Regions from separate parts of the Thermogemmatispora onikobensis genome, predicted to be linked through region 1. Evidence: riboswitches for the same ligand, from Rfam matches in the RefSeq annotation. Region 1 holds a riboswitch; the other holds the start of a gene.
What was found. Region 1 has a riboswitch for S-adenosylmethionine ahead of metK (methionine adenosyltransferase). Riboswitches for the same ligand answer to the same signal wherever they lie in the genome.
Positions count from the first base shown of each region.

Region 2: another riboswitch for S-adenosylmethionine. It lies ahead of metX (homoserine O-acetyltransferase MetX); the one in region 1 lies ahead of metK (methionine adenosyltransferase).

Region 1 is NZ_BDGT01000004.1:133,786-148,717, reverse strand. It holds gene BGC09_RS03250 (sensor histidine kinase) at 1-1,860, opposite strand, end outside; gene BGC09_RS03240 (hypothetical protein) at 2,146-2,571, opposite strand; gene BGC09_RS03235 (RNA polymerase sigma factor) at 2,951-3,487, opposite strand; gene mtnA (S-methyl-5-thioribose-1-phosphate isomerase) at 3,827-4,978, shown strand; gene BGC09_RS03225 (HD domain-containing protein) at 4,978-5,613, shown strand; gene BGC09_RS03220 (PfkB family carbohydrate kinase) at 5,785-6,756, shown strand; gene ahcY (adenosylhomocysteinase) at 6,894-8,162, shown strand; SAM riboswitch class I at 8,394-8,516, shown strand; gene metK (methionine adenosyltransferase) at 8,745-10,031, shown strand; gene BGC09_RS03205 (acyl-CoA dehydrogenase family protein) at 10,383-11,531, shown strand; gene BGC09_RS03200 (anti-sigma factor family protein) at 11,725-13,641, opposite strand; gene BGC09_RS03195 (RNA polymerase sigma factor) at 13,638-14,495, opposite strand; gene holB (DNA polymerase III subunit delta') at 14,794-14,932, shown strand, end outside.
Region 2 is NZ_BDGT01000038.1:24,999-39,930, reverse strand. It holds gene BGC09_RS16095 (helix-turn-helix domain-containing protein) at 1-625, opposite strand, end outside; gene rsmI (16S rRNA (cytidine(1402)-2'-O)-methyltransferase) at 1,695-2,462, shown strand; gene mdh (malate dehydrogenase) at 2,573-3,499, opposite strand; gene BGC09_RS23135 (CHAP domain-containing protein) at 3,888-4,817, opposite strand; gene BGC09_RS16070 (CHAP domain-containing protein) at 5,321-6,373, opposite strand; gene BGC09_RS16065 (S53 family peptidase) at 6,785-8,134, shown strand; gene asd (aspartate-semialdehyde dehydrogenase) at 8,276-9,343, opposite strand; gene BGC09_RS16055 (aspartate kinase) at 9,396-10,877, opposite strand; gene BGC09_RS16050 (homocysteine synthase) at 10,933-12,258, opposite strand; gene metX (homoserine O-acetyltransferase MetX) at 12,381-13,529, opposite strand; SAM riboswitch class I at 14,028-14,137, opposite strand; gene BGC09_RS16040 (GNAT family N-acetyltransferase) at 14,347-14,932, shown strand, end outside.

The sequences.
Region 1 (14,932 bases):
GGTTGCCAGGGGGAGCACAAAGGAAAAGATCGAGCCACGCCCTGGCATGCTTTCCACGAAGACCTCGCCACCCTGTAACTCCACGAGCTTACGGGCAATCGTCAGACCCAGGCCAGTGCCTCCAAACTTGCGCGCTGTGCTGCTATCGGCCTGGCGGAATGCCTCAAAGATATACTCCAGCGCTGCCGGCGAGATGCCGATCCCGCTATCGTGCACAGCAATACGCAGCATATCATAGCGTTCCAGGAGACTGCAACGGATCGTAATGCCGCCACGCTCGGTGAACTTAATGGCATTGGAGACCATATTGACCAGCACCTGACGCAGGCGATAGCTATCGGCCAGTACCCGCGGCAGCTCCTCGGGCAGCTCCAGCTGTAAGGATAGGTCGCGAGCGGAAGCCAGAGGCTTCAGCTGATCCACAACCTCTCGCAAGCAGCCCTCGATCGCCAGCGGCTCAAGGCGCACCTCCAGGCGGTCGGCCTCGATCTTCGAGAGATCGAGCATATCATCGACCAGGTGCGACAGATCCTCGGCCCGGCGGATCATAAAGCGGATGTGCTCTTCCTGCTCCGGTGTCAGTGCTCCCTCGACGAAGCCATCCACCAGCAACGAGCCGTAGCTAATGATGCTATGCAAAGGAGCGCGTAGCTCGTGGGTGACCGTGGCCAGGAACTGCGACTTCAGCTGATTCGCGCGCTCCAGGGCGACATTCTTCTCCTTAACCTCGGCGAAGAGCAGGGCGTCTTGAATAGCCATCGCCGCCTGGATGGCCGCCGTACTCAACAGGAAGGTATCGCGCTGGGTCAGTTGATAGGGGCGCTCCGAGTAGAGCATAATCGCCCCGATCGTCTCATCTTGCAGTAACAGGGGCGTAGCGATCACTGCGCCGTAGCCGGCCTCCAGTGCCAGCCGCGCCCAGCGCTCCTGCCGCTCCTGGTAGATTGCATGCACGTCCTCGCCATAGGCGATTTTCTGCTTCTGCATGGCCATCCGGGCAAGCAACAGATCCAGCTCACGGAGCGCCTCGTGGGGAATGCGGGGATGGGGAGGTTCCACACGAGCGACGGCGGCCAGCAGACGTGGTGGACGGATCACTCGCCGCCGGGGGGCCGGAGGCGTCGGGCGTGGCAGGGCGGTCATTTTCGTTGTGGCGGCCAGCGTGATATCGGCGCGTGGGTCAGTATAGACACGGACCTGACCCTGGCGATAGGTCTCACCGGTCAAGATCTCAGTGCGCGGAGGGTCGTTGCTCCACAAAGCCACTGCCCAGGGAGCAGGCTGATCGCGCCCGTAGAGCAAGAGCGAGACCTGGCGTACCTGCATAATGACGCCGAGCCGGGAAACGATCTCGGCCAGCAAATGCTCCAGATTGAGCGTCGAAATCAGAGCATCGCTCATGCTCAGCAGATCGCTCAGCTGGCGTGTTAGCAAGCGACTTTCTGCATCCTGTTGGGCCAGGGCCGAGCCGAGCTGCTGAAAAGCCTGAGAGAGGGCCTCCAGCTCATCGCCTGGGGGCGTAGTCGCTGGGAGCGCTGGTGGCGGTGGCGTGGAAGCAGGTATGCGGGGAGGCAGCGAAAGTGGCAGACGGAGGCCCTGCTCTACCCGACTGAGCAGCTCAGAGAGAGGAAGGCTAACGAGCTGGCGAACCGCGATGCTGAGGAGCAAGAAGCCCGGGGCCCAGGTAAAGAGCAGCAAAGAGGCAAGCGCCAGCCAGACGTGAGGAAAAGCCGTCTGATGGGCTGAGAAATAAGAGAGCAGAGGCCAGCTCAGGGCCAGGAACAGGCTCAGGCAAAGGAAGCAGATCAACCCCGCCGCCAGAATCAATTTAGCGCCCAAAGAACGCACCATCGCACGCATGCGAGCACAAGCCTCAGCAATAGATAAGGGGAGGGCGGAGTCCGGCTCGTCCTCCCCTCCACGTACCGCGCTGGCAGAAGAGCTGGCGCTTGCCTGGCCAGCCCCAGCGACACGAGCAGCACGGCGAGGTGGACAGTCAGCTCCAAGAGAAGGAGCCGCAGCACCCCACGAATCAAAAGGGCGTCCAGGCTGATAGCACCATCAGCGAGCCTGCTCTGCTTCTTTTGCTGGCCGCCACTTGCGGGTGGGCCTGCCCACACCCCGCCATCTGTTCAGGCTCCTCTATTATAACGGATGAGAGGGAGCCTGTGTTAGCGGGGTGACTGGTGTGCCAGCTCTGGCGGGGGCGGGATCATCCTCGATATGCTCCACATAGCCGCTGCGGAGCAAGCGGGCCACAGTACAGGCCACATCTTGCTCATCGCGATGGACGAGACGAGCGATCTCGCTCAGGCTCCGTTTTCCATTCAGCAGCAGAAAGACCAGGCGTTCGCGGCGATCGAGCTGAGAAATAATTTCGGGCCTGGCCGCCTCGGGGAGCGCGCGAAAATAAACATCGTAGTGCTGCAGCTCAGCTCGCGTTGCTGTCTCTGCAGCGGCGGCGCGCTCCAGTCTCGGGGAAGAAGCAGCGGCAGGCGAGGTCAGCAAGATCGGTGCGGCGCGTGTCGCGGCATGCTTCAAATATTTACTGAGACCCCAAGCTCGTAGCATGACATCCCTCCTAACCTATTCAGTTCGCACTGCGAATCCGCCCCTGGTTCTTGAGAAGTGCCTGGGACCCACCACTACTACATTATACTCGTGACGCCTAGGTCGAAGGCTGGTTGGCGAGGAGCAGGACAGGCGGGGGAGGGAGTAAGGGGGAGGGGCGAGCGAGGGCTGTCGGTGATGCCGCAGGGCGGGATGAGGCAGGGGAACAGATGGACGAAGGAAGCATCCCGCCATGAACAGCGCCAACAATGAGAGCAGCGGCAGGGCAGAGGATGCCAGCAGCGGCCAAGTGGACAGAAGGGCAAGAGCACCAGGTACGGACGCTGTGCCCTTCCCTGCCTGGCTGACGGTGCCGGGTCATCGCCTTCCCGCGGCGGAGCTACTTAGAGCCGACCCCTCGCTCTAACGCCTTATAGTGTTCCCGGAAGGACTGACGCGCGCGCGACAGATACATCTTCACGCCGCTCTCAGCGATATTGAGGGCCTGAGCGATCTCGCTGTAGGAGAAGCCTTCCTGAGTATAGAGCAGCAAAGCGGCCCGATACTGCTGGGGCATACGTCGCAGGGCGGCGCGCACCAGCTCGGTCGTCGTATAGACCTCCTGTGGATCAGCGCTCTCCATATCGGCTGGCTCGTGGTCGAGATCCTGCCAAGGAAGCCAGGCGATCAGCTTCTTACGGCGCAGGGCATCGTAAGCTGTATTGGTCGCAATGCGATAGAGCCAGGCCGAGACCTTGAGATTGCTGTCCATCTTGGGCAGAGCGCGGAACGCCTTCAGGAAGGTATCCTGAGTCAGATCATCCGCCTGCTCGCGGTCACCTACCAGGTGGTACACATAATTATAAATAGATGTTTTATACTCGTCGTAGATCTGATCGAAAGACCAGGTCCTCTCTTTCGTTTCCGCCCTAGCCATGCGCGACATCCCTTCGATGTTGACTATAGCTAGAATCTTGTTGTCCCTCGCTCACAGCCGGAGCCTGCCGGGGCAGGGTCAAGCATAGGGGAGGAACGGGAAACCTACATCTTAGTAGCATTGCGCTATTCACACTGCTGCTCTCGTATGCTGTTTATCATGTTAGCATATTGAGCGGGTTCGTTGAAAACGGTTCTGTTTATGTTAGTACTATTTGGGGGGCGGCCTCTTTTGCCAGCGAGGGGCAATTATGATACCATAACAGCGGCAGGAATCAGCCATTGGAAGAGAGCCTAATCTCCACAAAGCTAGCTAACGAAGGAAGGAAGAGAAGAGAGCATGTCCATGCTTGCAGGGGGGTTGGAGCACGAGTTTGAGCCAGTGCAGCGTGTCCGTCCTCTCTGGTGGCAGGAAGACGAGCGGGGCTGTGCCCTGATGTTACTTGATCAGACGCTCTTACCGCAGCAGGTAGTCTACAGTCGGCTTGAGGATGAGCGTCAGGTAGCAGAGGCGATCAAAGCCTTGAAGGTGCGGGGAGCCCCCGCAATTGGCATGGCGGCGGCTTTCGGACTCGTCTTAGCGCTCAGGCGCCTGCTGGCAGAGCGGGGGAGTGAGGTCAGTCTCGCTGAGGTTCTGGCCAGGCTTGAGGAGGCAGGGGCCTTGCTGGCAGCCACCCGTCCCACAGCGGTCAATCTCAGCTGGGCCATTCGTCGGCTGCGTGGGCAGGCTCAGCGGCTTGCCGGGGCTGGGTGCCGTCCTGGGGAGCTGGTGGGCCTGCTCCTGGAAGAGGCCCAGGCCATTGCTGCTGAGGACCGGGCGGCTTGCCTGCGCATGGGACGCTATGGTGAGGCGCTGATCGCCGATGGAGATCAGCTGCTGACCCACTGTAACACCGGGATTCTGGCTACTGCCGGCTGGGGAACGGCCCTGGCCCCGATGTATCTGGCGCATCGGGCAGGCAAGCGCATTCATGTCTTTGTCGACGAAACGCGCCCGGTGCTCCAGGGGGCCCGTCTCACGGCCTGGGAGCTGCAACAGGAGGGAGTGCCTTTCACGCTGATCACTGACAATATGGCCGGCTATTTCATGCGTCGGGGTCAGATCGCCGCTGTCTTTGTGGGAGCCGATCGCATCGCGGCCAATGGCGATGTCGCCAACAAGATCGGAACCTATAGTCTGGCGGTGCTAGCTCATGCGCATGGCATTCCTTTTTACGTGGTTGCCCCTTGTTCTACGATCGATCTCGCTTTGCCCTCCGGGGAGGAGATTCCTATCGAGCAGCGTGACCCGCGTGAGGTCACGGCCATCCGTGGGATCTCCATTGCTCCTGATGGTGTCTCTGTAGCCAATCCGGCCTTTGATGTAACCCCTCATACATATATAAGTGCTATTATTACCGAGAGGGGGGTTGCGCGCGCTCCGTATAGCGTAGCCCTGCGCGGCCTCTGTGCAGATGACCATCATCCTATCGAGAAGCAGGCAGAGAGGTAATGGAGACAGACGTTGTGCAGGCTGTAGCCCAGCACGCTGAGGAAACGCTGGGCAAGGAAGGTTTTCGCTACGTCAGCGCCGTTGTGGCAAACTGTAAGATGCTTGCGCTAGACCTGGAGGCTCGGGGGGATGAGGAGGCCGCTCATTTGGATATGGAGGCGCTGACGATCGCCGCCTATCTGCATGATATCTCGACGGCCTCCTATGGTTTTCAGGACCATCATATCAAGTCGGCTGAGCTGGCCGTCGATTTCTTACGCGAACTGGATGTACCCGAGGAGCGCATTCGCAAGGTGGAACAGATCATTCTGGCCCATACAACGGTGGTGCCCGCCGAGCAGCGTCGCAAGGTTCCCCTGGAGACGCGCATCCTCTACGACGCCGATAAGCTCGGGCGCCTCAGTGGGCTGGCCGTGGTTACTTCACTCATCGAGTTCGGCGCGCGCTATCCCAATCGAGCTGTGACCAGTGAGGTGCTGGCGGCGATTCTGCGCCATATTGAGGAGCGCTTTGTGGAGCTGTACCAGTCGCTCAATACGGCCCCTGCCCGCGAGCTGGCCCGCGATAAGTTCGGCAAGACCCTGGCCTTCCTGGATGGGGTCATTGAGCATCTAAGCGGGGCCACACCTGTCTGAGCGAGGCTGGCCCGCTCTTGCTGACTGGCACTGTCTGGTGAGCGAGCGCCCCTGCTGTTTTCTCTCTCCGCCACCCGCTCGCTCGCACGTACGCACGTACGCACGCTCGCAGGCGCACTCCTGCTCACCAGTCAGAGACTGATTTCTTTCTCACATGGAGGTTGTGAGGACGTGTCGTCATCTATCCTCGTTGTCGGCTCGGTGGCCCTGGATACGGTCGAAACTCCTTTCGCCAGAGTCGATGAGGTGCTCGGCGGGGCCGCTTCTTATTTCTCTACGGCGGCTTCCCTCTATAGCCCGGTCAATCTGGTGGCGGTCGTCGGCTCCGATTTCCCCCAGGAGTATTTGGAGTTCTTCCGCCGCCGGGCTATCAATCTCTCTGGCTTACAGGTGCACCAGGGCCGCACTTTCCGCTGGGTCGGTCGCTACCATCTCGATATGAATGTGCGCGACACGCTCGATACGCAGCTTGGTGTCTACGCCGATTTCCATGCGGTAATTCCCCCTGAATACCGCAGCAGCTCGCTGCTCTTCCTGGCCAATATCAAGCCTGACCTCCAGCGGGAGGTGCTGGATGCCATGCCGCAGGTCCATCTATCGGTGTTGGACTCGATGGATCTCTGGATCAATACGGCGCGGCCTCAGCTCACCGAGGTCATGCAGCGCGTCGATATTATGTTGATGAGTGAGGAGGAGCTGCGTCTCTACACCGGCTGCGCCAGTGTGGTGGCTGGGGTGCGCCAGCTCTTCAGCCTGGGTCTGAAGTACGTGGTTGTCAAGCAGGGCAGCTATGGGGCCTTGCTCTTTGGGCGCGATGGCAGCTATTTTAGCGCCCCTGCCTATCCTCTGGAGGAAGTGGTTGATCCCACTGGAGCTGGCGACGCCTTCGCCGGGGGCTTGCTGGGTTACCTGTCAACGGTGGAGCCGGGGCCAGATGGCCGCTATAGCTTTGAGGATTTGAAGCGTGCGGTGGTTCATGGCAATATCCTCGGTTCGTTTGCCTGTGAGGATTTTAGTATTCGCCGTCTGCAGCAGCTGACGCTGGCGGATGTCGCTGCTCGCTACCAGGCCCTGGTCGCTTGCTCGCACTTCGATCCCCATTGGCTGCCGGGGCGCTCATCGGAGACCTTCAACGCAGGCTGAGTCATAATCTGGTCGGGGGCAGGCCGCTGCTCCGCTGACAGAGCCGGCAATAGGAGGCGGGTGGGGGAGCAAAGAAGCGACCTGCGTAAAATCGCTGACTCTTATCTTTTGGAGAAGAAGGGAAGGAAAGAGGGTCTATGACCACATCGACACAGGGAGATGTTAAGGACCGCTCGCTGGCCCCACGTGGGAAGGAGCGTATTGAATGGGCTGCGCGAGATATGCCCGTGCTGCGCCTCATCCGCGAGCGCTTTAGCCGGGAGCAGCCGCTCAAAGGCATCCGCATGGCGGGCTGCCTGCATATCACAACGGAAACGGCCAATCTGGCCCTGACGCTGCAGGCCGGGGGCGCCGATCTGGTGCTCTGCGCCTCGAATCCGCTTTCGACCCAGGATGACGTGGCCGCGGCTCTCGTCTGCGAATATGGGATTCCGACCTTCGCCATCAAGGGCGAGGATGAGGAAACCTACTATCGCCATATCCATGCAGCGCTGGACCATCGCCCGCAGTTGACGATGGACGATGGTTGCGACCTGGTCTCAACCCTCCATAGCAGCCGCAGCGAGCTGCTCGGGCAGGTCATTGGAGGAATGGAGGAGACGACGACCGGGGTGATCCGTCTCCGCAGTATGGAGAAGCAGGGAGTGCTCAAGTACCCGGTGCTAGCCGTCAACGAGTCGAACACGAAGCATCTCTTTGACAATCGCTATGGCACGGGACAGAGCACACTCGATGGCATTATTCGAGCGACCAATCTGCTGCTGGCCGGGCGGACGATTGTCGTGCTGGGTTACGGCTGGTGTGGGCGTGGTGTGGCCGCTCGTGCGCGGGGCCTGGGGGCCAACGTTGTGGTCACGGAGGTAGACCCGATTCGCGCGCTGGAGGCGGTGATGGACGGCTTCCGCGTGTTGCCATCCCTGGAGGCGGCCACCATTGGTGATCTCTTTATCACGGTAACAGGCAACCTCAATGTGATCGACCGCCCTCATTTGGAGCGTCTCAAAGACGGGGCTGTGCTGGCCAACTCGGGTCACTTCAATGATGAGATCAATATTCCCGAGCTGGAGAAGCTGGCCGTGCGCAAGCGGCGTATCCGCGATTTTGTCGATGAGTATACCTACGCCGACGGGCGCCAGGTCTATTTGCTTGGCGAGGGGCGCCTGATCAATCTGGCCGCCGCTGAGGGGCATCCCGCTAGCGTCATGGATATGAGCTTCGCCAACCAGGCTCTGGGGGCCGAGTATATGCTCAAGCATGCCAGCGAACTGCAGCCACGGGTCTATACGCTGCCAGCGGAGATCGACCAGGATATCGCGCGCCTCAAGCTGAAGGCTATGGGCGTTGCCATCGATACATTGACCTCGGAGCAGCAAACCTATCTCAATTCCTGGGAGGCGGGTACCTGACCTGAGCTGTCAGACCCCCGCCAAGGCTCTCGGGCCCTGCCTGGTCTGCAAGAAGAGAGAAGCGGGCCATGGGCCTTCTGGCCCGCTCTCTTGACAGTCAGCAGCATTCTTCGATATACTGAGTAAAACCTGACCTGTTCTGGACAGCAGGCATCAGCATCTCCGGTGCCCTGTCCAGCGTCCGCTTACAAGACGGCACACCGACAATCGAATACGTTCGCGTGAGATCTGCTCTCATCCAGAGAGGTGGAGGGAAACGGCCCGATGAAGCCCGGCAACCCATCTGCCGCCGTGGCCACTGCCCGTGCAGCAGGAAGGGTGCCAATTCCGGCGGAACGTTCCGCAAGATGAGGGGGATAAGCAAGGTGACGTTGCTAGACCCCTGCTTGCCAGGGGTCTTTTTGTGCCTTACGCACCACTGCAACCACTGCATTGATCCCCACATCGCTTGTCTCCTTAAGGAAGTGTGTGTGTGAATGACCTGCTCGACTAGCAGGCAGATAAAGAGAGAAAAAGCGGCAAAGAGTGCCAGTTTTCTCGTCAGGAGGAATGTGTTCGGTGAGCAATACCATGAGCAGCTTCATGAGTAGTCCAAAGTTGTTCTTTACCAGCGAATCGGTGACTGAGGGGCATCCTGACAAGCTGTGTGACCAGATCTCGGATGCCATCCTCGATGCCATTCTGGCCCAGGACCCCCTGGCCCGAGTCGCCTGCGAGACGGCGACAACTACCGGCTTGGTCCTGATCGCCGGTGAGATCACGACCTCAGCCTGGGTTGATATGCCCGCGGTGGTGCGCAAGACGATCGAGCAGGTTGGCTACGTTAATGCCGAGTATGGGTTTGACTATCGCACCTGTGGTGTGGTGACCTCCATTGGCAAGCAGTCCCCCGATATCGATCTGGGGGTGAGTCGTTCGGCTGAGGTCAAGAGTGGCCTTGTGCTGACTGATGATGAGCTGGAACAGATTGGGGCCGGGGATCAGGGCATGATGATCGGCTTTGCCTGTAACGAGACGCCCGAGCTCATGCCGTTGCCGATCAGTCTGGCGCACAAGTTGACCCACCAGCTGGCGCAGGTGCGGCGGCGCTCATGGGCTGGCGATGGACCGATGCCCTATCTACGTCCCGATGGCAAGAGTCAGGTCACTGTCCAGTATGAGTATGGACGTCCCGTTCGCGTTGATACAGTTGTGGTCTCGACTCAGCATGCTGAGTATGTCGATCAGGAGCAGATTCGTCAGGATGTCCTCGAGTATGTGATTAAGCCGGTGATTCCACCCCATTTGCTCGATGAGCGGACGCGCGTTCTGGTCAATCCCACAGGGCGCTTTGTCATTGGGGGGCCGATGGGCGATGCTGGCCTGACGGGGCGCAAGATTATTGTCGATACGTATGGTGGAATGGCGCGCCACGGCGGCGGGGCCTTCAGCGGTAAGGACCCTACCAAGGTCGATCGCTCCGCGGCCTATATGGCGCGCTATATTGCGAAAAATCTGGTGGCCGCTGGGCTGGCGGATCGCCTGGAGCTGCAGATCTCCTATGCAATCGGTGTGGCTCGTCCCCTCTCGCTATTTGTCGATACCTTCGGCACTGGGCGGGTCTCCAACGAGGAGCTGGTCCGTCTCATCAATGAGCATTTTGATCTTCGTCCAGCGGCCATTATTCAGAAACTAAATCTGCGCCGTCCGATCTATCGTCCCACGGCGGCTTACGGGCACTTCGGACGTACTGATATTGACGCCCCCTGGGAGGCGCTCGATAGAGTATCGGCTCTACGTCGGAGCGCTGGCGCCAGCGTCGAAGATGGAGCGGCGACTTCGCAGCAGCCACCGCAGTCGCGTGCTGGCGAGACCGCGGAGATTAACTAAATTCAGCCTGATCACGGCTGATCGGGATATGCGGCGTAAGCCATCAAGCTGAAGGGGCTGCACAGCGGGGCCTGGGGGAGCAAGCCCGCATAGTGCTGAGCGCGTCCACCACACCAGGGGTGGCGGTCCGGTACGGCAGAGGCCGCCACGAGACAAGAGGTCGCTTGCTTCTTCCCACAGTCAGGCTCTGCTGCAGTGGCCCCTCGTCCCCTCTTCTGGCTCTTCTCTTGTCTGCTAGCTTGCTAGCGACTATCGCCTCCTGCCCTGCTTTGTGCTATGATGTATGCCACATGGCTTCCGGCCTGACCCTTTGGCAATCTATCAACCCTGAAAGGAAAGTGAGTCGCTGCGATGGACTTTTCGCTCAACGAAGAGCAGCTTGCCATTCGCAATACCTGTCGCGAGTTCGCCGAGCAGGAGATCAAGCCACGTGCGGAGGAGATGGATCGCACGGGGGAGTTCCCCTACGATCTGATCCGCAAGATGGGTGAGCTGGGGTTGTTGGGACTACCCTTCCCCGAGGCGTATGGTGGAGCCGGGGCTGATTTCCTCTCGTACTGCATTGCAATCGAGGAGATCGCTCGTGGCGATGCGGCGGTGGCGATTACGATGGAAGCCCACACCTCGTTGGGGGCCATGCCCTTCTATCTCTTCGGGACAGACGAGCAGAAGGAGCGCTACCTGCCACCGTTAGCGAGCGGTCAGCAACTGTGGGCCTTTGGGATGACGGAGCCAGAAGCCGGCTCCGATGCCGGCAGTCCCCGTACACGCGCTGTCCTACGTGATGGCTACTGGCACATCAACGGCTCCAAGGCTTTCATTACCAACGCCGGTACAGACATCAGTGGTGGGGTAACCATTACGGCAGTCACTGGGACGCGGCCCGACGGTCGCAGCGAGATCACCAATCTCATTGTGCCGCGCGGCACCCCTGGCTACATCATTGGCAATCCCTACCGTAAAATGGGCTGGCGGGCCTCCGATACGCGCCCTCTTACCTTTGAAGATTGTCAGGTGCCCGAGGAAAACGTGCTGGGCCAGCGCGGCGAGGGTTTCAAGCAGTTCATGCAGATTCTCGATGGGGGACGAGTGGCTATTGCGGCCCTCTCAGTTGGTCTGGCTCAAGCCTGCCTGGATGAGGCGCTCAGCTACGCCAGGCAGCGTCGGCAGTTTGGCCAGCCGATTAGCAAGTTTCAGGCCATCCAGATGAAGCTGGCCGACATGGCGATGGAGATCGAGCTGGCGCGGCTGATGTATTATAAGGCGGCCTGGTTACAGATGCAGGGGAAGCCCTACAGTGCTGAAGCCTCAATGGCCAAGCTCTTCGCCTCTGAGACCGCCAAGCGTGCGGCAGATCAGGCGGTGCAAATCCACGGTGGCTACGGCTTCATGGACGAGTATCCGGTCTCGCGCTATTGGCGAAACGTCAAGATCAATGAAATTGGTGAGGGAACCAGCGAGGTGCAGCGCCTGATCATCGCCAAGCACCTTGGTTGCTGAGGAAACGAGGGGGGCCCTCTTGCCTTCTTGAAGATGGGGGCCTCCCTCGCCTCGGGTTGCTATGTCTGTTCCTGCTCGTTATCACAGTTGCGCTATGAGCTGAAGGCTACTCTCCCTTGCTGGTGTCTTGGCCTGGGAGTAGCCAGATGTGCTTGTCGCCATCGCTGCTGTGGCTGCGCTGCCTGGTCCTGGCTCAGTCGTGGCCGCTATTGCTGGAGGTGAGAGGCCAGCTGAACATGCGAAGCGTTGCCTGTGGATTGATAGAGGCTGGCGAGCGGCTGGCTGCTGGCGCTGGCATAGGGGCATCGCTCCAGACGGCGCTGTTGCCATTGACGGCCACAAAAGCGGCGCCGTTGAGAACCGAGCCGACCTGGACAAAGGAGTTAGACTCTACGTCAAACATGCCATAGGCATTATTGTCGTCCTGCCAGAGAACGAAGGTGTTACCGCCTTGCAGGGCCGAGACGTGGTTGATGGTATTCAACTGACTGAAGGTGCCATCCGAGGTTGGCTCTAGCGAGAGCATATAGAGCGAACCACTGATCAGAAAATCCAGCGAGGGCGGGTAGATGCTGGAGTTGGCCCAGGATGTCACGCTAGAGTTGAGCGCTAGAGTTGAGGCAGCCACCTGCGAGGCCGACCGTGGGCTGGGGCTGGCCGCTGGCGTTGGTGTGGCCAGGGCAGAAGTGCCGTCCAGTCCATCGTTCGTATTCAGCATAAAGAAGGTATGGCCCACCACCACGGGACGGAACGAGGTACCGTCGTCCCGGAAGAGCCAGGTCTCTGGCTGCGTATGTGGCAGCCAGCGGCCTCGGGAGGGGGCGCTCACCTCGATCTCCTGGCGCGTCCAGATGTTGCTGTGCAGGAGCCCGGCGCTATCGAGCCACTCATCGGCCCAGAAGATAGCGCTGCCATCGGGGGTAGCCGTTGGCGAGGTATAGATGTGTCCAGCTGGGGCGGAAGCCAGCTCGCTCCGGCTGGCGATTTGGCCACTCTCCTGCAGGCTGTAGAGCCAGAGGTGAGAATGCCCAAGCTGATCAAGTGTGGCCACCAGCAGGCCGTTCTGCAGAAACCAGAGGCCTGGCACCGGCGTATGCACGATGCCCGCGGCCAAGGCGGGATTGAAGACACCACTGAAGAGCAGCTGCGGGCGCAGTGAGTCGGGGCCGGTCCTTGAGTCCACTACAGCGTAGAAGAGCTTCCAGGAGCGCAGGCCCTCAGCGGCACTGTCGCGCAGCGGGCTGTTGTGCTGATTCTTTTTGGTGGCCGCAGACGTGACGGAGGTATCAGCGGCAGGTGGATCGTACTGGAGCCAGATGAGACGATTGTGGTCGCTGCCCAGGATGATCAGCGGACTGCTTTGGGCGCTGGGCAGCAGCGACTGACTGAGCTGCGTCTGACGATCCAGGCGCAAGAGCATCCAGCCAGCGGGCATGCCATCGCTGAAGGCGCTATAGTAGACAGAGTTGCCATCGGCAGCGGCGCTGACGACATTATGATAGATCGTGGCGGTAGCGTAGCGCATCATCACCACATTAGTAGGGTGATTGATGGCTGCGGGCGGGGGAATCGAGCCTGAAGAATGCTGAGCCAGGAGCAGCACAGAGGTCAGGCCGCCGGTGAGCAAAGCCAGCAAGAAAGTAGCAGCCACGGCCAGCGCGGCTAGCTGAGGCATACGAGGGCGTCGCCGGGCACGCGGCGGGGTCTGGATGGCCGGCAAGGGGCCGGTCTTGGCAGTTGAGAGGGTTGCCAGCGGATCACGCCCTGCCTCCTGCTCCAGTTGCTCTTGCATATAGGGTTGCAGGAAATCAGGGGGCGGAGGCGTACCAGGCAGGCCACGCCTCAAGAAGCGCGCGTGTTCAGCGGCCAGGGCGTGCATCAGCCGCTCACGCATCTCAGGGGGCGGCTCGATGGCAGGCAGACGCTGCAGGCGAGTACCGACCAGCGTGAAGTCAGTCAGCGTCTGCCGGCAGTCTGGACAGGATTCCAGATGCTGCTCCAACTCTTGTATAGTGGCCCGCGTCTCTTCATCTTGAAGCGATGGTTGGGCCTCGGCTTCTTGCAAATCGCGATAAACCGCGAGGAGAACCCGCGCCTCTGTGCAGTTCACTCTTCCCCCACCTCTTGTCGATACAGGGTAATAAAGCGCTCTCTTGCGCGCATCAGCCGCATTTTGACAGCTGAAGGACTGATATTAAGCATTTCAGCTATTTCTGCGCATGAGAAGCCATGATATTCATAGAGCCAGAGGCAGACGGCGTATTTTGGAGGCAGTTGCCTCATCACGCGCTCGACCACCTCGTGCTCAGCGACGCGGCTTTCAAAGCGACCGCCATCATAGCTTCCCCGCTCATAGAGCAGAGCGGCGGCGCCTGGGCGTCCCTCGCTGCCATCCTCGCTGTTACCGGAGAAGCCATCGCCCGTCGGGCTGCCTGTCTCTGAGAGCACGCCGGCGCCGATGCCTCGGTCGTCATTGAAGAGCGACAGAGGCAGCCAGGAAATCAGGCGGCGGCGGCGGAGCGCATCGATCGCCGTATTCTCGGCGATATGATAGAGCCAGGAAGAGAGGGCGCCGGGGCGAATCACAGTGCCGGCCAGCAAGGCGCGATATGCTTTGACAAAGACGTCCTGGGCCAGATCGTAAGCCTGCTCCCGGTTCCCAATCATATGATAGATGAAATTCGTAATTGGCGTTTGATAGCGTTGAAAGATCGCCTCGAAGTCCGCCACATCCACGCTGCGGGCCTCGCCCTGGCTCGTCGTTGCTGCCTGGAGGGGGAGGGCCTGAGCGCCTGTCTCAGCCTCCTCGTCCGGCTCCGCCATATCCGTGTCTGCCCCGGGTGAGTCGAGCTGAGCGGCCTGCTCCTCTTCTGGCAGGGCCATCTCTGGCTGATTCCCACGAGCGGCATCCAGGATAGAGCGCCAGCCACCGTTCGTAGTGTAGAGACGGATAGAGGTATCCATTGGTTACATCAACCTTAGTGTTTCAGGAGATCGTGCTGGATGCGCACATGTATCATACTGTTCTCTTGCGAATTCGAATACAGCATAGCATATAGTTGTCATCTCTGCTATGAGGTAGGCGACAGTCGCTGGACGAATTTTCCCACGGCCTTCCTCTGCCGAACAGACAACGGTACAGCATACAGTATAGCACACTCGGGCGAACTGACGCAGGATGGGTCATGACTGCACTCGCAGAAGTGCGTGAAGGCTATTCCACCTTGCCTTGAAGCGCTCTTTCTGCTACGATAATAAAACCATGACTGTGACAGCTCTTGAGGCAGCCGCGCATGGTTGGGGGATCATTGGACATGAGCATGCCCTGCAGCGTCTGCGACGGGCTTTAGCCTCGCAGCAGGTGCGCCATGCTTATCTGTTTACTGGCCCTGATCAGATTG
Region 2 (14,932 bases), on a different contig from region 1:
CGATGACCTCCAGGCAGCGCTGATGGTTCTCTAAGGCCAGCGTGTAGTTATAGAGGAGAAAGTACGCTTTGCCAAGATAGTTGCGCGCACGCTCGCTGTATTCGATCTCATTCATGCCCTCGCCCTGGTTGACCGCAGCACGCAGATCCACCACAGCCTCCTGATACTCCCCAGCCCCCAGATGGATCAGACCCCGCAAGAGATAGAGACGGAAAGCCTGATCGGTGGTGAGGCGCTCAGGCTGGAGCGGCGCCAGCAACTGGGCCGCCTGCTCGTAGGCTTGCTGCTGGATGAGAATGCCAGCATGCAATAGATCAACCTCAACTCGCTGGTCAGGACCAGAGTCCGCCGGCGAGTAACCAACAGCACGCGCCTCAGCCGCCCCCGCGGGCGAGCCTTCTAACAAGAAGGTGAGCGGGACATCGAGCCGCCGGGCAAGAATGGAGAGCGCCTTGAGCGAGGGACGAATCTTGCCCCTCTCAATGGCAGAGATATATGAAATTGAGAACTCGGGCGACGCCAGTTGCGCCTGGGTGAGGCCCAACCGCGTGCGCACCTCACGGATATTGGTGCCCACTCGGGCAGCAACCGCTTTACCCACGTTCGCAGTTTCTGTCGACGGCATAAGGACTTTCCTTTCCGAGATTCCGCTTGCTCTCTCGAAAGTATGCTTGCTTTCTTGCTTGCTTTCCTGGCCGAGACCACGCAGGAAACCCCAGCCTTGCCTGACCGAAGGTCGCTCCATGCACCAGGCCCGTCCGATGCTGCCGCACTGCCATCCCTGGCTGGCTGAGCAGCGGTTTTTCAGCAGGCTTGTACAAGCTGCAGCGAATCAGTAAGCAAGGGATGTATCAACATCCAGGGATGAGCAGTCTAAGCAAAACATCAAGTCTACTCTATCATACTTAGGGCACGAGGTCAATATATCGTGCATTATTAGTTTAAGGAGTAGCCAGATAGGTTCTCTCTGTATGGGTACTTCTCTCTAGCCTGATTGTCCCTAGGGGATTAATTTTTTGCCTGATTCAGGAGCAGCAAAAATACGGCCCGTTCCCTTTTGATTTGAATACAAAATTCACATATTTGAGATGCAACTACGCTGCTGGCAAAGCTTAGCTCTTCTATCATTATACAACAATAGCTAAATGCTTTGCGAGTACCAGCGCCTTGATCTTCAGAGGGGGTAGCCTTCCCACATTTCAGCCTGGAATAATTTCAACGATTACAGTGCTAGCGAAACAGTCTCTCTCTCGATTATAATCTCTCTGGCCGGCCAGCATTTCAGCATACTTTTGAGCAGTTAAGGATCGGTTCTAAGTTAGACTTATGAGCAATGCTCATGCTCTTTTTCTATGGCCATCAGCGCGCGATTGGATCTCTCCCTCCCACCCACCCGCCGCTGTTCTCACCCACTATGCCAGCACTGGCAGTGACCATCATCCTCTTGCCGCATCCCCCACGGCAAGTAAGCAACTGGCCCTATTCCTGCAGCCATGCCCTTTGGCATGGCTACAAAACTTCCATCTAGTACAACGCTTCAGGCTAGTCAGCTCCTGTCTGACCATCCCAATATTACTAATGGAGTTTTGCCGCCAGACGCTCTGGCGGCTCTTGACCCGGCCTGGGCAGAGCAGCGACTGGCCCGGTCGCCGTCTCGAACTCTCTGTCAGTTTCAGAACAGGTGGACACGTTCAATGAGCACTCTCTATCTCGTTGCGACTCCAATCGGCAATCTCGGCGATATTACACTGCGGGCCTTAGAGGTTCTGCGCAGCGTCGATGTAATTGCCGCTGAAGATACTCGCAAGACGGCCATCCTCTTGAGGCATTACGATATTCACAAGCCACTGCTCGCTTTTTACGAGCACAACGAGGAGCGAGCAGGACGGCAGATCGAGGCCCTTCTCCTGCAGGGGAAGTCAGTGGCTCTGGTGACCAACGCGGGCACGCCCGGCATCTCTGACCCGGGCTACACGCTGGTCCAGCGCGCCATCCAGGCAGCGATCCCTGTGACGATGATTCCTGGACCTGCCGCTTTTGTCATGGCCCTTGTGCTCTCTGGCCTTCCGGTACACAGCTTTACCTTCCGGGGCTTCCCACCCCGCAAGGCGGGCCGGCGGCGGCGCTTTCTGGAGGCCGACCGTCTCTCACCTTATACGCTCATCTATTATGAAAGCCCTTATCGGCTTACTGACCTTCTCCGCGACGCCCTGGAGGTCTTTGGCGACCGACCAGCAGCTCTGGCCAATGAGTTGACCAAAATGTTCGAAAAGGTCTATCGCGGAACGCTCTCTTCTTTGATCGAGATGATCGCTCAGGAGAAGCCCCGCGGGGAGTATGTTCTGGTGGTTGCTGGTGCCTCGCGCCAGCAAGCAGCAGTCAATCAGGAGGACACCACTCTGGCAGAGCCTTTTTCAGAGGAGGTGGACGAGCCAGACGAGGATGAGGCTGAAGAGGTGTAGCCAGCCTGTTAGCAAGGCAGGGCCGCCTGCTCGTTGCCCCGCTGGCAACCCAGACGGCCGGCCCTGCCGCTCACTCCTGTGAGGCCGATACTGCTCTTGCGTGAGGGTGGCTAAATGCCCATGACCTGAATGAGTTCCTGCACAGCCGCTGCAGACTTCTGCAGGAGAGCTCGCTCGCCCTCTGTCAGCTCCAGCTCGATGATCTGTTCCACACCGTTGGCTCCAAGCTTCACGGGCACGCCGACAAAGAGGTTGTGAATGCCATATTCGCCCTGCAGATAGGCCGAGCAGGGCATGATCATCTTCTTGTCCAGGACAATCGAGTCGATCATCTGCAGCACTGCCGCCGACGGCGCAAAATAGGCGCTACCGGTCCCCAGCAGGTTGACAATCTCAGCTCCGCCGTCACGTGTGCGCTGAATAATTTGTTCGATCCGCTCGGCGGGCAACAGTTGCGAGATGGGTATACCCGCGACCGTACACATGCGAGCCAGCGGGACCATGGTGTCGCCGTGGCCACCGAGGACATAGGCCTGAACATCGCGTACGGAGACGTTTAGCTCTTGGGCAATGAAGGTGCGGAAACGCGCGGTGTCGAGAACGCCAGCCATTCCTACTACGCGATTGCGCGGGAAGCCGCTGACATGATAGGCCAGCTGAGCCATGGCATCTAGCGGGTTGGTAACCACGATGAGCATGCAGTTGGGCGAGTACTTGATGATTTCCTGCACTACCTGGGTGACAATCTCCTGATTCTTGCGCAGTAGATCATCGCGCGACATGCCAGGCTTGCGCGGGAAGCCAGAGGTGATTACCACCAGGTCGGAGTTGGCAGTGTCGGCATAGTCATTGGTGCCCACTACAAGGCTATCATAGCCGAGAATGGGGCCAGCCTGGAGCATGTCCAGGGCTTTGCCCTGCGGCATATTGGGCACAATATCATACATCACCACGTCGGCATAGTCGCGCTCTGCCAGACGTTGCGCGAGCGTGCTTCCAACAAAACCGGCGCCAACAATGGTTATCTTGGTGCGCATCGGGCTTTCCTCTCTCCAGATCAGTTTTTGTGTGCGAGTTGAGGATGCCACCGACTGTCGGCGGCACTGCCAGGCAGGCGGCATTGCTAGCTGGCTCGCTCGCCTGACCTTCTTTCTGTCTGCGCCCGCCTGATAACAGCGGACCCAGCCATATTGTATGTCTCTCTCGCAAGGATGCGCAATGTTCCTGGCTGGCAAACAGGGAAGGTCGATGCATCAGCCTTGCCCGAAGACGACATGAGCGACCAGCACCAGCCGGCGCGCGCCACCCCCCTCCTTCCTGGCTGTGCCGCTCGCTCTGGCCGGCTGCCAGCCGCTGGCAGGGCCATAGAGGCATGGCGTCAGCCGATGCATAGCCAGACACACAGCCAGGCCGATCTTGCGAGTATTATGGATGCCAGACAAAGGCAACACCAGGACCAGGATAGAAGGTCGCATAGGAAAGACGATTCCAACCACCATTGGCATACCAGTTGTAGTTACTGGTATAGACGCTGCCATCGGGATTAATCCGCTCTACTACAGCTACATGACCATAGGCGCTCGCTCCCTGGACGCCGGGTTGCAAGACGATAATCGAGGGGACGTGCGGCTGCGAAGAGACTACCCAGCCGTATTGTGCCGCCCCCGCTACCCACTGGTAGGCATCCCCTTGCCAGGGCACCCAGTAGCCAGTCAATTCGTGATAGCGCAGGTTGGCCCAGTAGGTACATTGGCCATAGGCAAAACGGTTCAAATCTCCCTCTGTCGGCTGTAAAGGCAACCCTGGATAGTGCAGTGGCCCGCTATCATAGCCGTCCTGCGTGACAGCCGTGGCCGTGGCCGCCTGGGGTCCGATCTGATAGGTGTTGTCCTGGCCAGTGCGAATAAAGCTGATGACCGAGCGCAACGGGTTGAAGCCCTGGCCGCTGTCGCCCGGGCCAACAGGCAGAACAGTTATTAACGTTATCAGAAGCATCAATATGACCAGACTCAGGGTGACAAGCTGCAGCCACCAACGCCGGCGCCGCGTTGGTGGCCCCCCTCCAGTGCCCCCCGCTGATGTGCCGTGAATGACCAGCGGTGGGCGCCCCTGACTATGCACCACCGGCGAAGCAGCGGACGGCCTTTCTCTTTCCGTCGGTGGCTTTCGCGGCGCTTTTTCTGGAGTCTGGATGAGCGGGCAAGCCTTAGTCGCTACAGCCGAGGCCAGCAGTGGCGCTTGCCGCTCGGCAAGCACCGCTGGCCCTCCACTCACTCCAGCCTGCCCGGCAGTGTGCTGCTGCTGCTCCATCCCCGTTCCACTGGTACCGTCTCGACGACCCTTCAACCATGACATATACGCTCCCCGATCTGGCTAGAGTCAAACCTGTTGCCTTCCGTATGTGTTTGACTCTACTCAGTGGACCGCTGACGGTCAAGGCGCTCTTGCTCCTACATGGGAATATTGTACTAAACACCTCTAAAGAGCAAGCAAACAGTAATCGTCTTTCACACCCGTTTTGAGAAGAATGTCGTTGAGGGCCAGTCTTGTCAGGCTCTGAGCAGCCTGCAACCGTGAAGCAAGCGCGAGGAGCAAATGGAGTCAAGTGACGTCAGTAGACGGCCAGGAAGAGGGTGGACGGCCAGAGGGACATAGAAAGGGGAGAGAGCTAACCAGAGCAAGTGCTCCTGGAGCACGTACTCACAGAAGGAGGCGCCTGAGACTACAGCGAGTGAGGAGGACAGAACGAGGAGAAGCCGGTCTCTCCTGTCAGATCGGCCTCTCCTCCTTGCTGCCAGGCGGGCGAGCTGAGCTAGATCTGGCAGCGTGGGCCAGGTTAGCTACATCAAGCCTGGCGGCTAGATCCAGACAAAATAGACGCCGCTGCCGGGATAGAATGTATAGTAGGAGACGATTCCCCAGCCGCCGCCATTGGCGTACCAGTTCATATTACTTGTATAGACACCGCCATCGGAGGTCAGGCTCTCAGCCACAGCCACATGGCCATAGTAGATATTGGCTCCCTGGACGCCCGGCATCAGCACAACGATGGAAGGAATGTGCGGCTGGGTGGAGACCATCCAGCCATTGGCTCTGGCTCCCGCTACCCACTCATCGGCGTTACCGCCCCAGGGCACCCACACCCCTGTCAGCTGGTGATAGCGATAATCGGCCCAATAGGTGCACTGGCCATAGGGGAAAGGATCACCCGCACTGCTGCCAACGACCGGCCCCGACTGCGTGCCAGTCGGGTTGCTCGGACCGGGATCGTAACCTACTCCACTGCGGACAATGGCCGTCGCCGTGGCAGCACGCATAGCGGCCAGATCCAGGGTACTGGAGCTGCCGCTGTTGCTCGGGATCATGTTCATAATGGACTGGAATAGCCCGCCCCCACTCCGGGCCCCGACCGGACTCTCGGGCAGCACCGTGAGCAGGGTGCCAGTGAGAATCAGCGCAACCAGGACCAGGACCGCCGCATGGACATGCCAGCGCTTGCGTGGAAGCCGCAGCGCCCCATCCTGACGCCTGAGCGCCTTTTTGCCATCGCCACGAATGATGAGCGGGGGACGCGCCGCGCTGGCGCTGGTGGAGCTGACCAACGGCAGCAGGGCCGTCTGCAGTTCTGGCAGTTGCCCGGTCTCGGGCACGGCATACTCTGTCCCCTCCTCCGCCCTGGCTACTGGCAACAAGGCCGTTTGCTTCTCTTCTTCCTCACCCGCCACTTCCGGGAGAGGCGTCTGCCGGCCATCGCTCAGGTCAGTCGCACCAGGTAGGGAGACCGACTGATCCGGAAAGGCGAGTTGCTCAACCGGCGACAACTGGGTGACTAGCCCAGGGATGCGAATCGGCTCCTCAACTCGTTCTTGCGTTTCTGCGACTCTGTCTTGACGGTCCTTAAATGATAGCATGCTGCATTCCTATCGTTGAAATTATGAGCCGCGTTGTTGCGCGCCTTCTCATTGATATCTTTCTATGTCATCATGCCTGAATGTACTCTGAAAGGAGGAGAGCGGTCAAGCGCGCCTTGCTACTGTTAGGACCATAGTACCGCGAGGTAGGAGTCTTCTTAACCGCCTGCTTCTTATCGGCTCACCACCGCTGTTGCGCCCTTTGGAGCAGTCGCTTCCTTCTGTCGAGTTTCTGAGATCGCTTGAGAGGAGACGAACCACTCAGAGGAAGAATTGACCTTTTTGAGCCATCACGATATACTGCTTTCGCATTGGGCCGCAGTGAACCGCTATGGGGAGCTGCGCTGTCTGTGCCCGCTCATGTCATGGATTAGCAGGGCAGACAGGGATATTTTCCAGAAGGAGAGCTGGATGCAAGGCCACGGCCAATACAAGCCTTTCCTCAAGCTATGGCTACTGATATCCTTTACCCTCGCACTCGCCTTCAGTGGCTGCGCGGGTCTGCCTGGAACTGGGGGCACTGCCACGACGACCCCCACGCCGCGCTCAGCCACTCCCAGCGCAGCAGCCGAGAGCTGTCCCCCAGTCCTCTTCAGCTCTGCAGTCACTTGCTATACTCCTCTCCAGCTTCGCCAATACTACGGCTTCGAGCCGCTGATCCAGCGTGGCTATACCGGTAAGGGCCAGACCATTATCGATATCGTCTCGTTTGGCAGCCCCACCCTGCAGCAGGATCTCGATGTCTTCAGTCGTCGTTTTCACCTGCCTCTCACCAGGGTTCAAGTGATTCAGCCGGTCCAGAAGCCGGAATACGATCCCCATCACGATAAGAGCGGCTGGGCCGGAGAAACCGAACTCGACGTGGAGATCATTCATGCGCTGGCTCCCGACGCCAGGATTGTGGTACTGGTCAGCCCCGTGGCGGAGACGGAAGGCACGGTCGGGTTGCCCGAGTTTCGCCAGTTGATTCAGTATGCTATCGATCACCACCTGGGCACGATCGTCTCCCAAAGCTGGGGGGCTTCCGAGGTAACGCTGGAGGATGCTGCTGGTCAGCAGGAGATCCAAGAGTGGAACGCCCTGCTCCAGCGGGCGACATTAGAGGAGCATATGACTTTCTTCAGCTCTTCGGGAGACAACGGCGCCACCGATTACGCCGATTTGAATATGTCGCGGCTCTCGCCCAAGGCCACGACCAGTTTCGCCGCCGACGTGCCCTGGGTGACTAGCGTGGGGGGGACAACGTTGCTGCGCCAGGGGCAGCAGGTCCATGAGATCGGCTGGAGTAAGAGCGGTGGCGGCTTCAGTCGCTTCTTCCCGGAGCCAGCCTATCAGAAGTCCCTGCCTGCCGCTACTCAGGCAGCCTTCCAGGGCCGACGTGGCATTCCCGATGTGGCCGCTGCTGCTGACCCGGCAACCAACCTGGCTTTCTACTTCAACGGCGTCTGGGAGACGGTCGGTGGGACCAGCGCCTCCGCTCCAATGTGGGCAGCCCTGGCGGCGATTGCCAATCAGATGGCCGGTCATCCACTCGGTTTTCTGAACCCAGCCCTGTATACCATTGCTGCTTCAGCGAACTACCAGCGCGATTTCCACGATATTACTGTGGGAGATAACAGCGTCGACCAGGGTGTGAATGTGCCCGGTTACCCCGCCGAAGCAGGCTGGGATGCTGTGACCGGGCTGGGCAGCCCCAATGCACAATACCTCATTCCCGATCTGATTCGCACCCAGGCAACCCTGGCAGCAGCAGGTCAGTAATCCGCCGCCGGCCAGGGAGCAGGCGGGCTGCCAGACAAAGCTGGCGCACCTTGAACGGATAGGTTTGCCCAGGTGCGCCAGTCCGTCTGTCAATCGGCTGCTGACCTCAGCAGGGGCCAGACCCTCCTCCCCAGACCCTGGTCAGAGCAGGCCCTTCCTGACACATAGCTCTGCGTTTAACAGGGAGCCACCCGCTGCACCGCGGATAGTATTATGGGCCAGGGCGACAAATTTATAGCTCAAGACGGGGCAGGGACGCAGGCGCCCCAGGGTGACCGCCATTCCCCGACCCGCATCGCGATCGTGCAGCGTCTGTGGACGATCCTCTTCGCTGCGGTAGATCAGCGGTGGCAGAGGAGCGCTCGGCAGTTGCAAACGCTGCGGTTCAGGCAGGAAGTGCTCCCAGGCCGAGATCACCTCTTCGGGTGAGGCCTGGCGCTCTAGCTCGACGCTCACGCACTCCAGGTGGCCCTCGCGCGTGGCGATACGATTGCAGTGCGCGCTCACAACCAGTGGCGCCCAGTTGAAACCCTCTTCTTCACGCCACTCGCCCAGCATCTTGAGCGTCTCGCTCTCAACCTTCGGCTCCTCACCAGAGATGAAAGGAATGGCGTTGTCGAGAATATCGTAGGAGGGCAGACCTGGATAGCCAGCCCCAGAGATCGCTTGCAGGGTCGTCACCAGAACTTTGCGCAGGCCAAAGGCTTGCTGCAAGGGCTTAAGCGCCATCACCAGCGGCGTGGCCGAACAATTCGGATTCGTCACAATGCAGCCGCTCCAGCCCCGACGTTTGCGCTGCTGCTGAATGGCCAGGGCATGCTCAGCATTGACCTCGGGCACCAACAGTGGTACATCAGGCTCCATGCGGTAGCTCTTGGCATTGCTGAAGACGGCCACGCCGGCCCGTGCAAAAGCAGCCTCGACCTCACCAGCCACCTCAGCTGGCAGAGCCGAGAAGGCGATCTTGATCTCTGGCAGGGCCTCCGGGCGGCAAGGCAAGACCGGCAGCCGGGCTACCTGCTCGGGCATGCTGCCACCAAGACGCCAGCGCGCTACCTCGCCATAGGGGCGCCCCCCGTGCACGTCAGAGGCCGCCAGAGCTACCAGCTCGAACCAGGGATGGCCTTGCAATAGCTCGATGAAGCGCTGCCCTACCATGCCAGTCGCCCCGAGCACCGCCACCGGGAGACGTTGTTGCATCTGTTGCATCGTCAAGGCATCCTCCTTTGCCCATGCCTTCTACTCGCGCGTCCTCTCGATTCTAGCGGGCCTTCAGCGCTTCCAGACGCTTTTCATGGGCCGGATGGCGTACAAGAGGAATCACCGGCGCGATCAAATCTCGATGGAGGCAGCGCAGAGCACGCTCGCTGTCACCATCTTCAACGATGAGAATAATGCCCTGCTCGGAAGCACCCTGGGAGATAACGGGAATGCGCTCGCGCGCCAGCGCGCTGATCGCCCGGGCCGGACTCATCGGATCGCTCGTAAAACCAGAGCCGAGGCAGGCACAGGCCGCCAGACCCGGGCGACAGCTAACTCGCCAGTGACCCAGGTCATGCTGAAGCAAGGAGACAACAGAGGCCGCGGCCTGCTCTTCGACCATAAACGAGAGATGATGACCAGAAGAGGAGCAGATGGCCACGGGGGCCGCCCCAACGCGAGCCGCCAGAGCAAAGACTTGACCAGCGTTCTCGGGAGCACCAAACATGTTGGTACTCTCAACGGTCACCAGGGCCAGGCGCCGCCGAACGGTGATGGCCGTGGCCCCACTGTGATACTTGCCCTCCGGCCCAATGAGCGTGCCGTGCATCTGTGGCCGGAAGGTGTTACGCACACGCACAGGGATATTGCGCTGGGCTACCGGGATCAGGGTGCGCGGATGCAAGACTTTTGCCCCAAACCAGGAGAGGCGCGCCGCCTCCGCATAGGTCAAGGCCGGCAGTAGACGCGCATTGGCAACGATGCGCGGGTCGGCGGACATGACCCCATCCACGTCGGTATAGATGGCAACTTCGCAGCAGTCGATCGCGGCCCCAATGACAGTGGCAGAGTAGTCGGAGCCGTTGCGCCCCAGGGTTGTGACCAGACCAGCAGGTGTGCGCCCGATAAAGCCCGGGGCCACCGGGACCGTCCGCCCCCGCCCCTGGAGCAAAGGCAGCAGCAGCTGCTGCGCCCGCGCGCGCGTTTCCTCTTCCAGCGGCTCAGCGCCAATGACAGCGCCCGGCTCGCTCGGCGCATGGCCCTGCGGCTCTCCCGTTACGATAACCTCTTCACGCACTGGAGCAGCCGCTACTCCCGGCAGGCTGAGATCATTGATGGCAGCAGCCAGCAAGAGCACCGAGAGACGCTCACCCCAGGCCGCTACGGCGTCGACATAGCCCTCACAGCCAGCGGCCTCACGCTCCAGCCCGGCCAGCGCCTCTTCGAGAGTGGCGCGCAGCTCCGCCAGGCGCATTCCATCATGAACAGCCTTCTCAGCGGCCTGAAGATGCCGATCACGTAGAGCCGCCAACTCGCGGCGCCACTCGAGGCTCTCGCCCCGCCGGGCAAAATGGGCAATGCGCAGCAGCTGATCTGTAATGCCCGACATCGCTGAGACCACCACGACGGGGAAAGGCGCCCCCTCGTTGAGAGCTTTACTGGCCGCCTGAGCCACAATCTGAGCAACACGGCGAATACGCTCGCCACTGCCAACAGAGGTACCACCAAACTTTAGCACACAGAGCGAACACTCAACATCCATTGACAATCACCCTTTATCTCCCAGGCGAGGCACCACTTGCTGGCCTCGCTTCTTCCTACGCAACACCAAGCGGCTCGCCAAGTTTGGTCGAGACCGCACGCAACGCCTGATCCAGATCTTCAATCAGATCTTCAACTGTCTCCAGGCCAATCGACAGGCGAATAAAATCGGGGGTTACGCCCGTTTCGAGCTGCTCATCGGGGGTCAGCTGCGAGTGAGTGGTGCTGGCCGGATGGATGATCAGTGACTTGGCGTCGCCCACATTCGCCAGATGAGAGAACAGCTCTACATGGCGAATCAGCATCTTACCGGCTTCCAGTCCTCCCTTGATCCCAAAGCCCAGAATAGCCCCATAGCCGTGCGTCAGATAGCGCGCCGCCAGCTCGTGCTGAGGATGGCTGGACAGGCCAGGGTAGCTGACCCAGCTCACCGCTGGGTGCTCCTCTAAAAACTCAGCGATACGGAGGGCGTTCTGGCTATGGCGCTCCATGCGCAAGGGAAGCGTCTCCAGCCCTTGCAGGAAGAGCCAGGCATTGAAAGGACTGACAGCGGCGCCAATATCGCGCATCAACTGTACGCGGGCCTTGATGATATAGGCGAGCGGCCCAAAAGCCTCGACATAACGCAGACCATGATAAGAGGGGTCCGGTTCAGTAAAGGCCGGGAAGCGGCCATTGGCCCAGTCAAACTTGCCGCCATCAACAATTACCCCGCCGATGGAGGTGCCATGTCCGCCGATGAACTTGGTGGCCGAATGCACCACAATATCAGCCCCATGCTTGAGCGGCTGCAACAAATAGGGCGTAGGTAAGGTATTATCAACAATTAAAGGAACACCGTATTCATGGGCAATGGCAGCTACTGCCTCGATGTCAAGCATATCCAGCCGGGGATTGCCCAGGGCCTCGGTGTAGATCGCCTTGGTGCGCTCGGTGATCGCAGCGCGGAACTGCTCCGGGTCCCGGCTGTCGACGAAGCGCACCGTGATGCCGAGCTTCGGCAAGGTGTAGCGGAAGAGATTATAGGTGCCGCCGTAGAGGCTGGTGGAGGAGACCACCTCATCGCCTGCCTCAGCAATAGTCAGAATGGCCAGCGTCTCCGCCGCCTGGCCGGAAGCGGTTGCCAGCGCCCCCACACCGCCCTCCAGGGCTGCTATTCGACGCTCGAAGGCGTCCTGAGTGGGATTCATAATGCGCGTATAGATATTGCCGAACTTGCGCAGGGCGAAAAGATCGGCGGCGTGCTCCGGGCTATCGAAAACAAACGAGCTTGTTTGGTAGATAGGAACGGCCCGGGCACCTGTGGCGCTATCAGCCGTTTCCTGACCTGCATGCAACGCCAACGTCTCAAAACCATAACTACGATTGCTGTTCAGTGCCATGAGAGAATCTACTCCTGAGACAAACCAGATCTAACGACAGACCGCCACCGTAGAGGCGGACAGGAAAATCAACGGCGCTTCGGGCAAGGAAATGGGTGGGCCCCCAGCAAGGCGGAACGTGCTCAGGTTTCCAGCCAGCGCAGAGCAGCGCTCATCTGCTCCCACTCTTTCAAGAAAGCATCGTGGCCATGAGGAGAATCCAACTCGATATAGGAGGCATCTCCTCCAAGCTCCCGCACTCGCCCGGCCAGCCAGCGGACCCGCGCCGCCGGAAAGAGAAAGTCAGAGCGAATGCCGATAAAGAGCGCACGGCTGCGAATACGAGCAAGAGCTGCATCCAGAGAAGGGTAGCCCTCGCTGACATCGTAGAGATCCATTGCGCGACTCAGATACAGATATGTGTTAGCGTCGAAGCGCCTCACCAGAGACTGGCCCTGATAATACAGATAATTCTCTACATCGAAGCGCTTTCCCAGGCTTGGGGTGCGGGTCGGTGTAGGAATCTCACAAGAGCGAGCCGGGCGACGGGAGAAGCGCAGCTCCATTGCCTCTTCGCTCTGGTAGGTAATCATGCCGAGCATGCGCGCGATGGCCAGGCCGGCATCGGGTCCCTGGCCGGGCGGATAATCGCCGCCCTGCCAGCGCGGGTCGAGCATAATGGCCTGGCGCCCCACTTCACTGAAGGCAATAGCCTGAGCAGTCAAAGCCGCCGTGGCGGCCACCACGATGACCTTCTCCACCAGCTCCGGGTAGCAGACTGCCCATTCCAGCGCCTGCTGTCCCCCGATCGAGCCGCCGGCCACAACCAGGCGGCGAATACCCAGGTGCTCTATCAGGCGGCGCTGGGCATGGACCATATCGCGGATCGTGACCAGCGGGAAACGCATGCCGTAGGGTTGCCCCGTGCTCGGATCGATCGAGGCAGGGCCAGTACTGCCATAGCAGCCGCCGAGCACGTTTGAGCAGACGACAAAGTAGCGCGACGTATCGAAGGGCCGGCCAGGACCGATCAGTGGGTTCCACCAGGCGGCCTTCGGGTCGTCCGGGTGCTCAGGATCGTGGGCATGCGAACTGCCCGTCAGGGCATGAGCGATCAGGATGGCATTGTCGCCTGCCGCGTTGAGGCGCCCCCAGGTTTCGTAAGCCAGCGTCACGGGGCCAAATTGGCCACCGTACTGAAGCGGCAACGAGTCGAAGGTATAGCTTTGCAAGTGATTCACAGGAGCAGGCTGTGTACCTGTCACCACGCTGTGCTCGACGCGAGCCACCATGTGCACACTCCTTGCAACAAAAAGGGAACAAAAAAACCCTCACCCTACCCAGGGGCGAGGGACAGTCTCTTCGCGGTACCACCCTGTTTTGCCAGCGCCTCACGACGCTGGCCTTGGAGTGTTGCCGAGTCACGTCGCCCCAGGCTCGACCGCGGCTCTCCTCTCCAGCAGAAGCCTTGCCTTGCCTGGGACCTATCTTGTTGCTCGCAACACTGCAGCCTGTAACGGAGCCACCCGGCACAGTCTACTCGCCCGCCAACGCGGGCCTTCAACCTGCAACTCGGAGGGCATTTTCAACGCCGCCGCAGCGCCGGCATCTCAGCGCCACCGACTCTCTGTAGCCGCACACGACGTCTACTCGTCCTCGTCAACGTCATTCTCGATTCGATTGACCGCTAGACGACTGGTGAGCACACTCGTACCCGCCCGGTACCGGTACGCGGGGCAAGAAAAAACCCCTTTTTGTGAAAAGGGGTCTTTAGCATCATTGCCAGGTTCCCCTCATCTTGCGGAACGGTGTTCCGCCGGAATTGGCACCTTGCCAGCAGCTCTGCTGGCGGGTTGCCGGGCTTCACAGGGCCGTCTCCCTCCACCCGTCTTGATGAGAGCGCTAACCGCGTCGGTTCAATTGTTCGGGTACATTATAGTTGTTAGTTAGTATAGCGGAGATGGCTGGCGCTGTCAAGGGTCAGCGTGGCGATGGCTGCGACGTGGCCTGGCTGGCCTCATGACCACTCCAGGTCGCTCGCCCGCTGGCCAGAGAGGTGTGAAGTAGGGCAGGTTGCCTGAACAAGAAGAGAAGGACGAAAGGAAGGCTATGAATCAGTCAAGGTCTGAACCCATGTTGTTACCAGCGGAGAAGGCAGCCGAGGCCTGCCAGGTTTTGGCCCGGGCTTTCCAACGCGATCCACTGATGGTCTTTGTGCTTCCCGAGGAGAAGCGACGGGCCGTTGTCTTGCCCGGCCTGTTTACCATGACGGTGCAGTATTGTCTGCGCTACGGCCAGGTCTACACCACTTCTGGCCTGGAAGGGATCGCTTGCTGGCTGCCACCGGGAGAGACGACCCCAACGCTGGAGCGCCTGCTGAGCATCGGCCTGCGCTTTCCTCCTCTGCGCCTCGGCCTGGGTAGTCTTTGGCGGATCGGCCTGGCCGAGCGCTATGCCGCCCGCCAGCATGCGCTCCACACTCATGGGCCACACTGGTACCTCTGGGCCTTGGGCGTTGATCCCCCTTACCAGGGCCAGGGAATCGGCAGCGCTTTGCTGGAAGTCGTCTTCCAGCAGGCCGACGCTCGCCATCTCCCTTGCTACCTGGAAACCCAGAATCCGCGCAACGTCGGCTTTTACGAAAAGCATGGCTTTCGCGTGGCCAGCGAGACGCCCATTCCCCACAGCCAGGGCT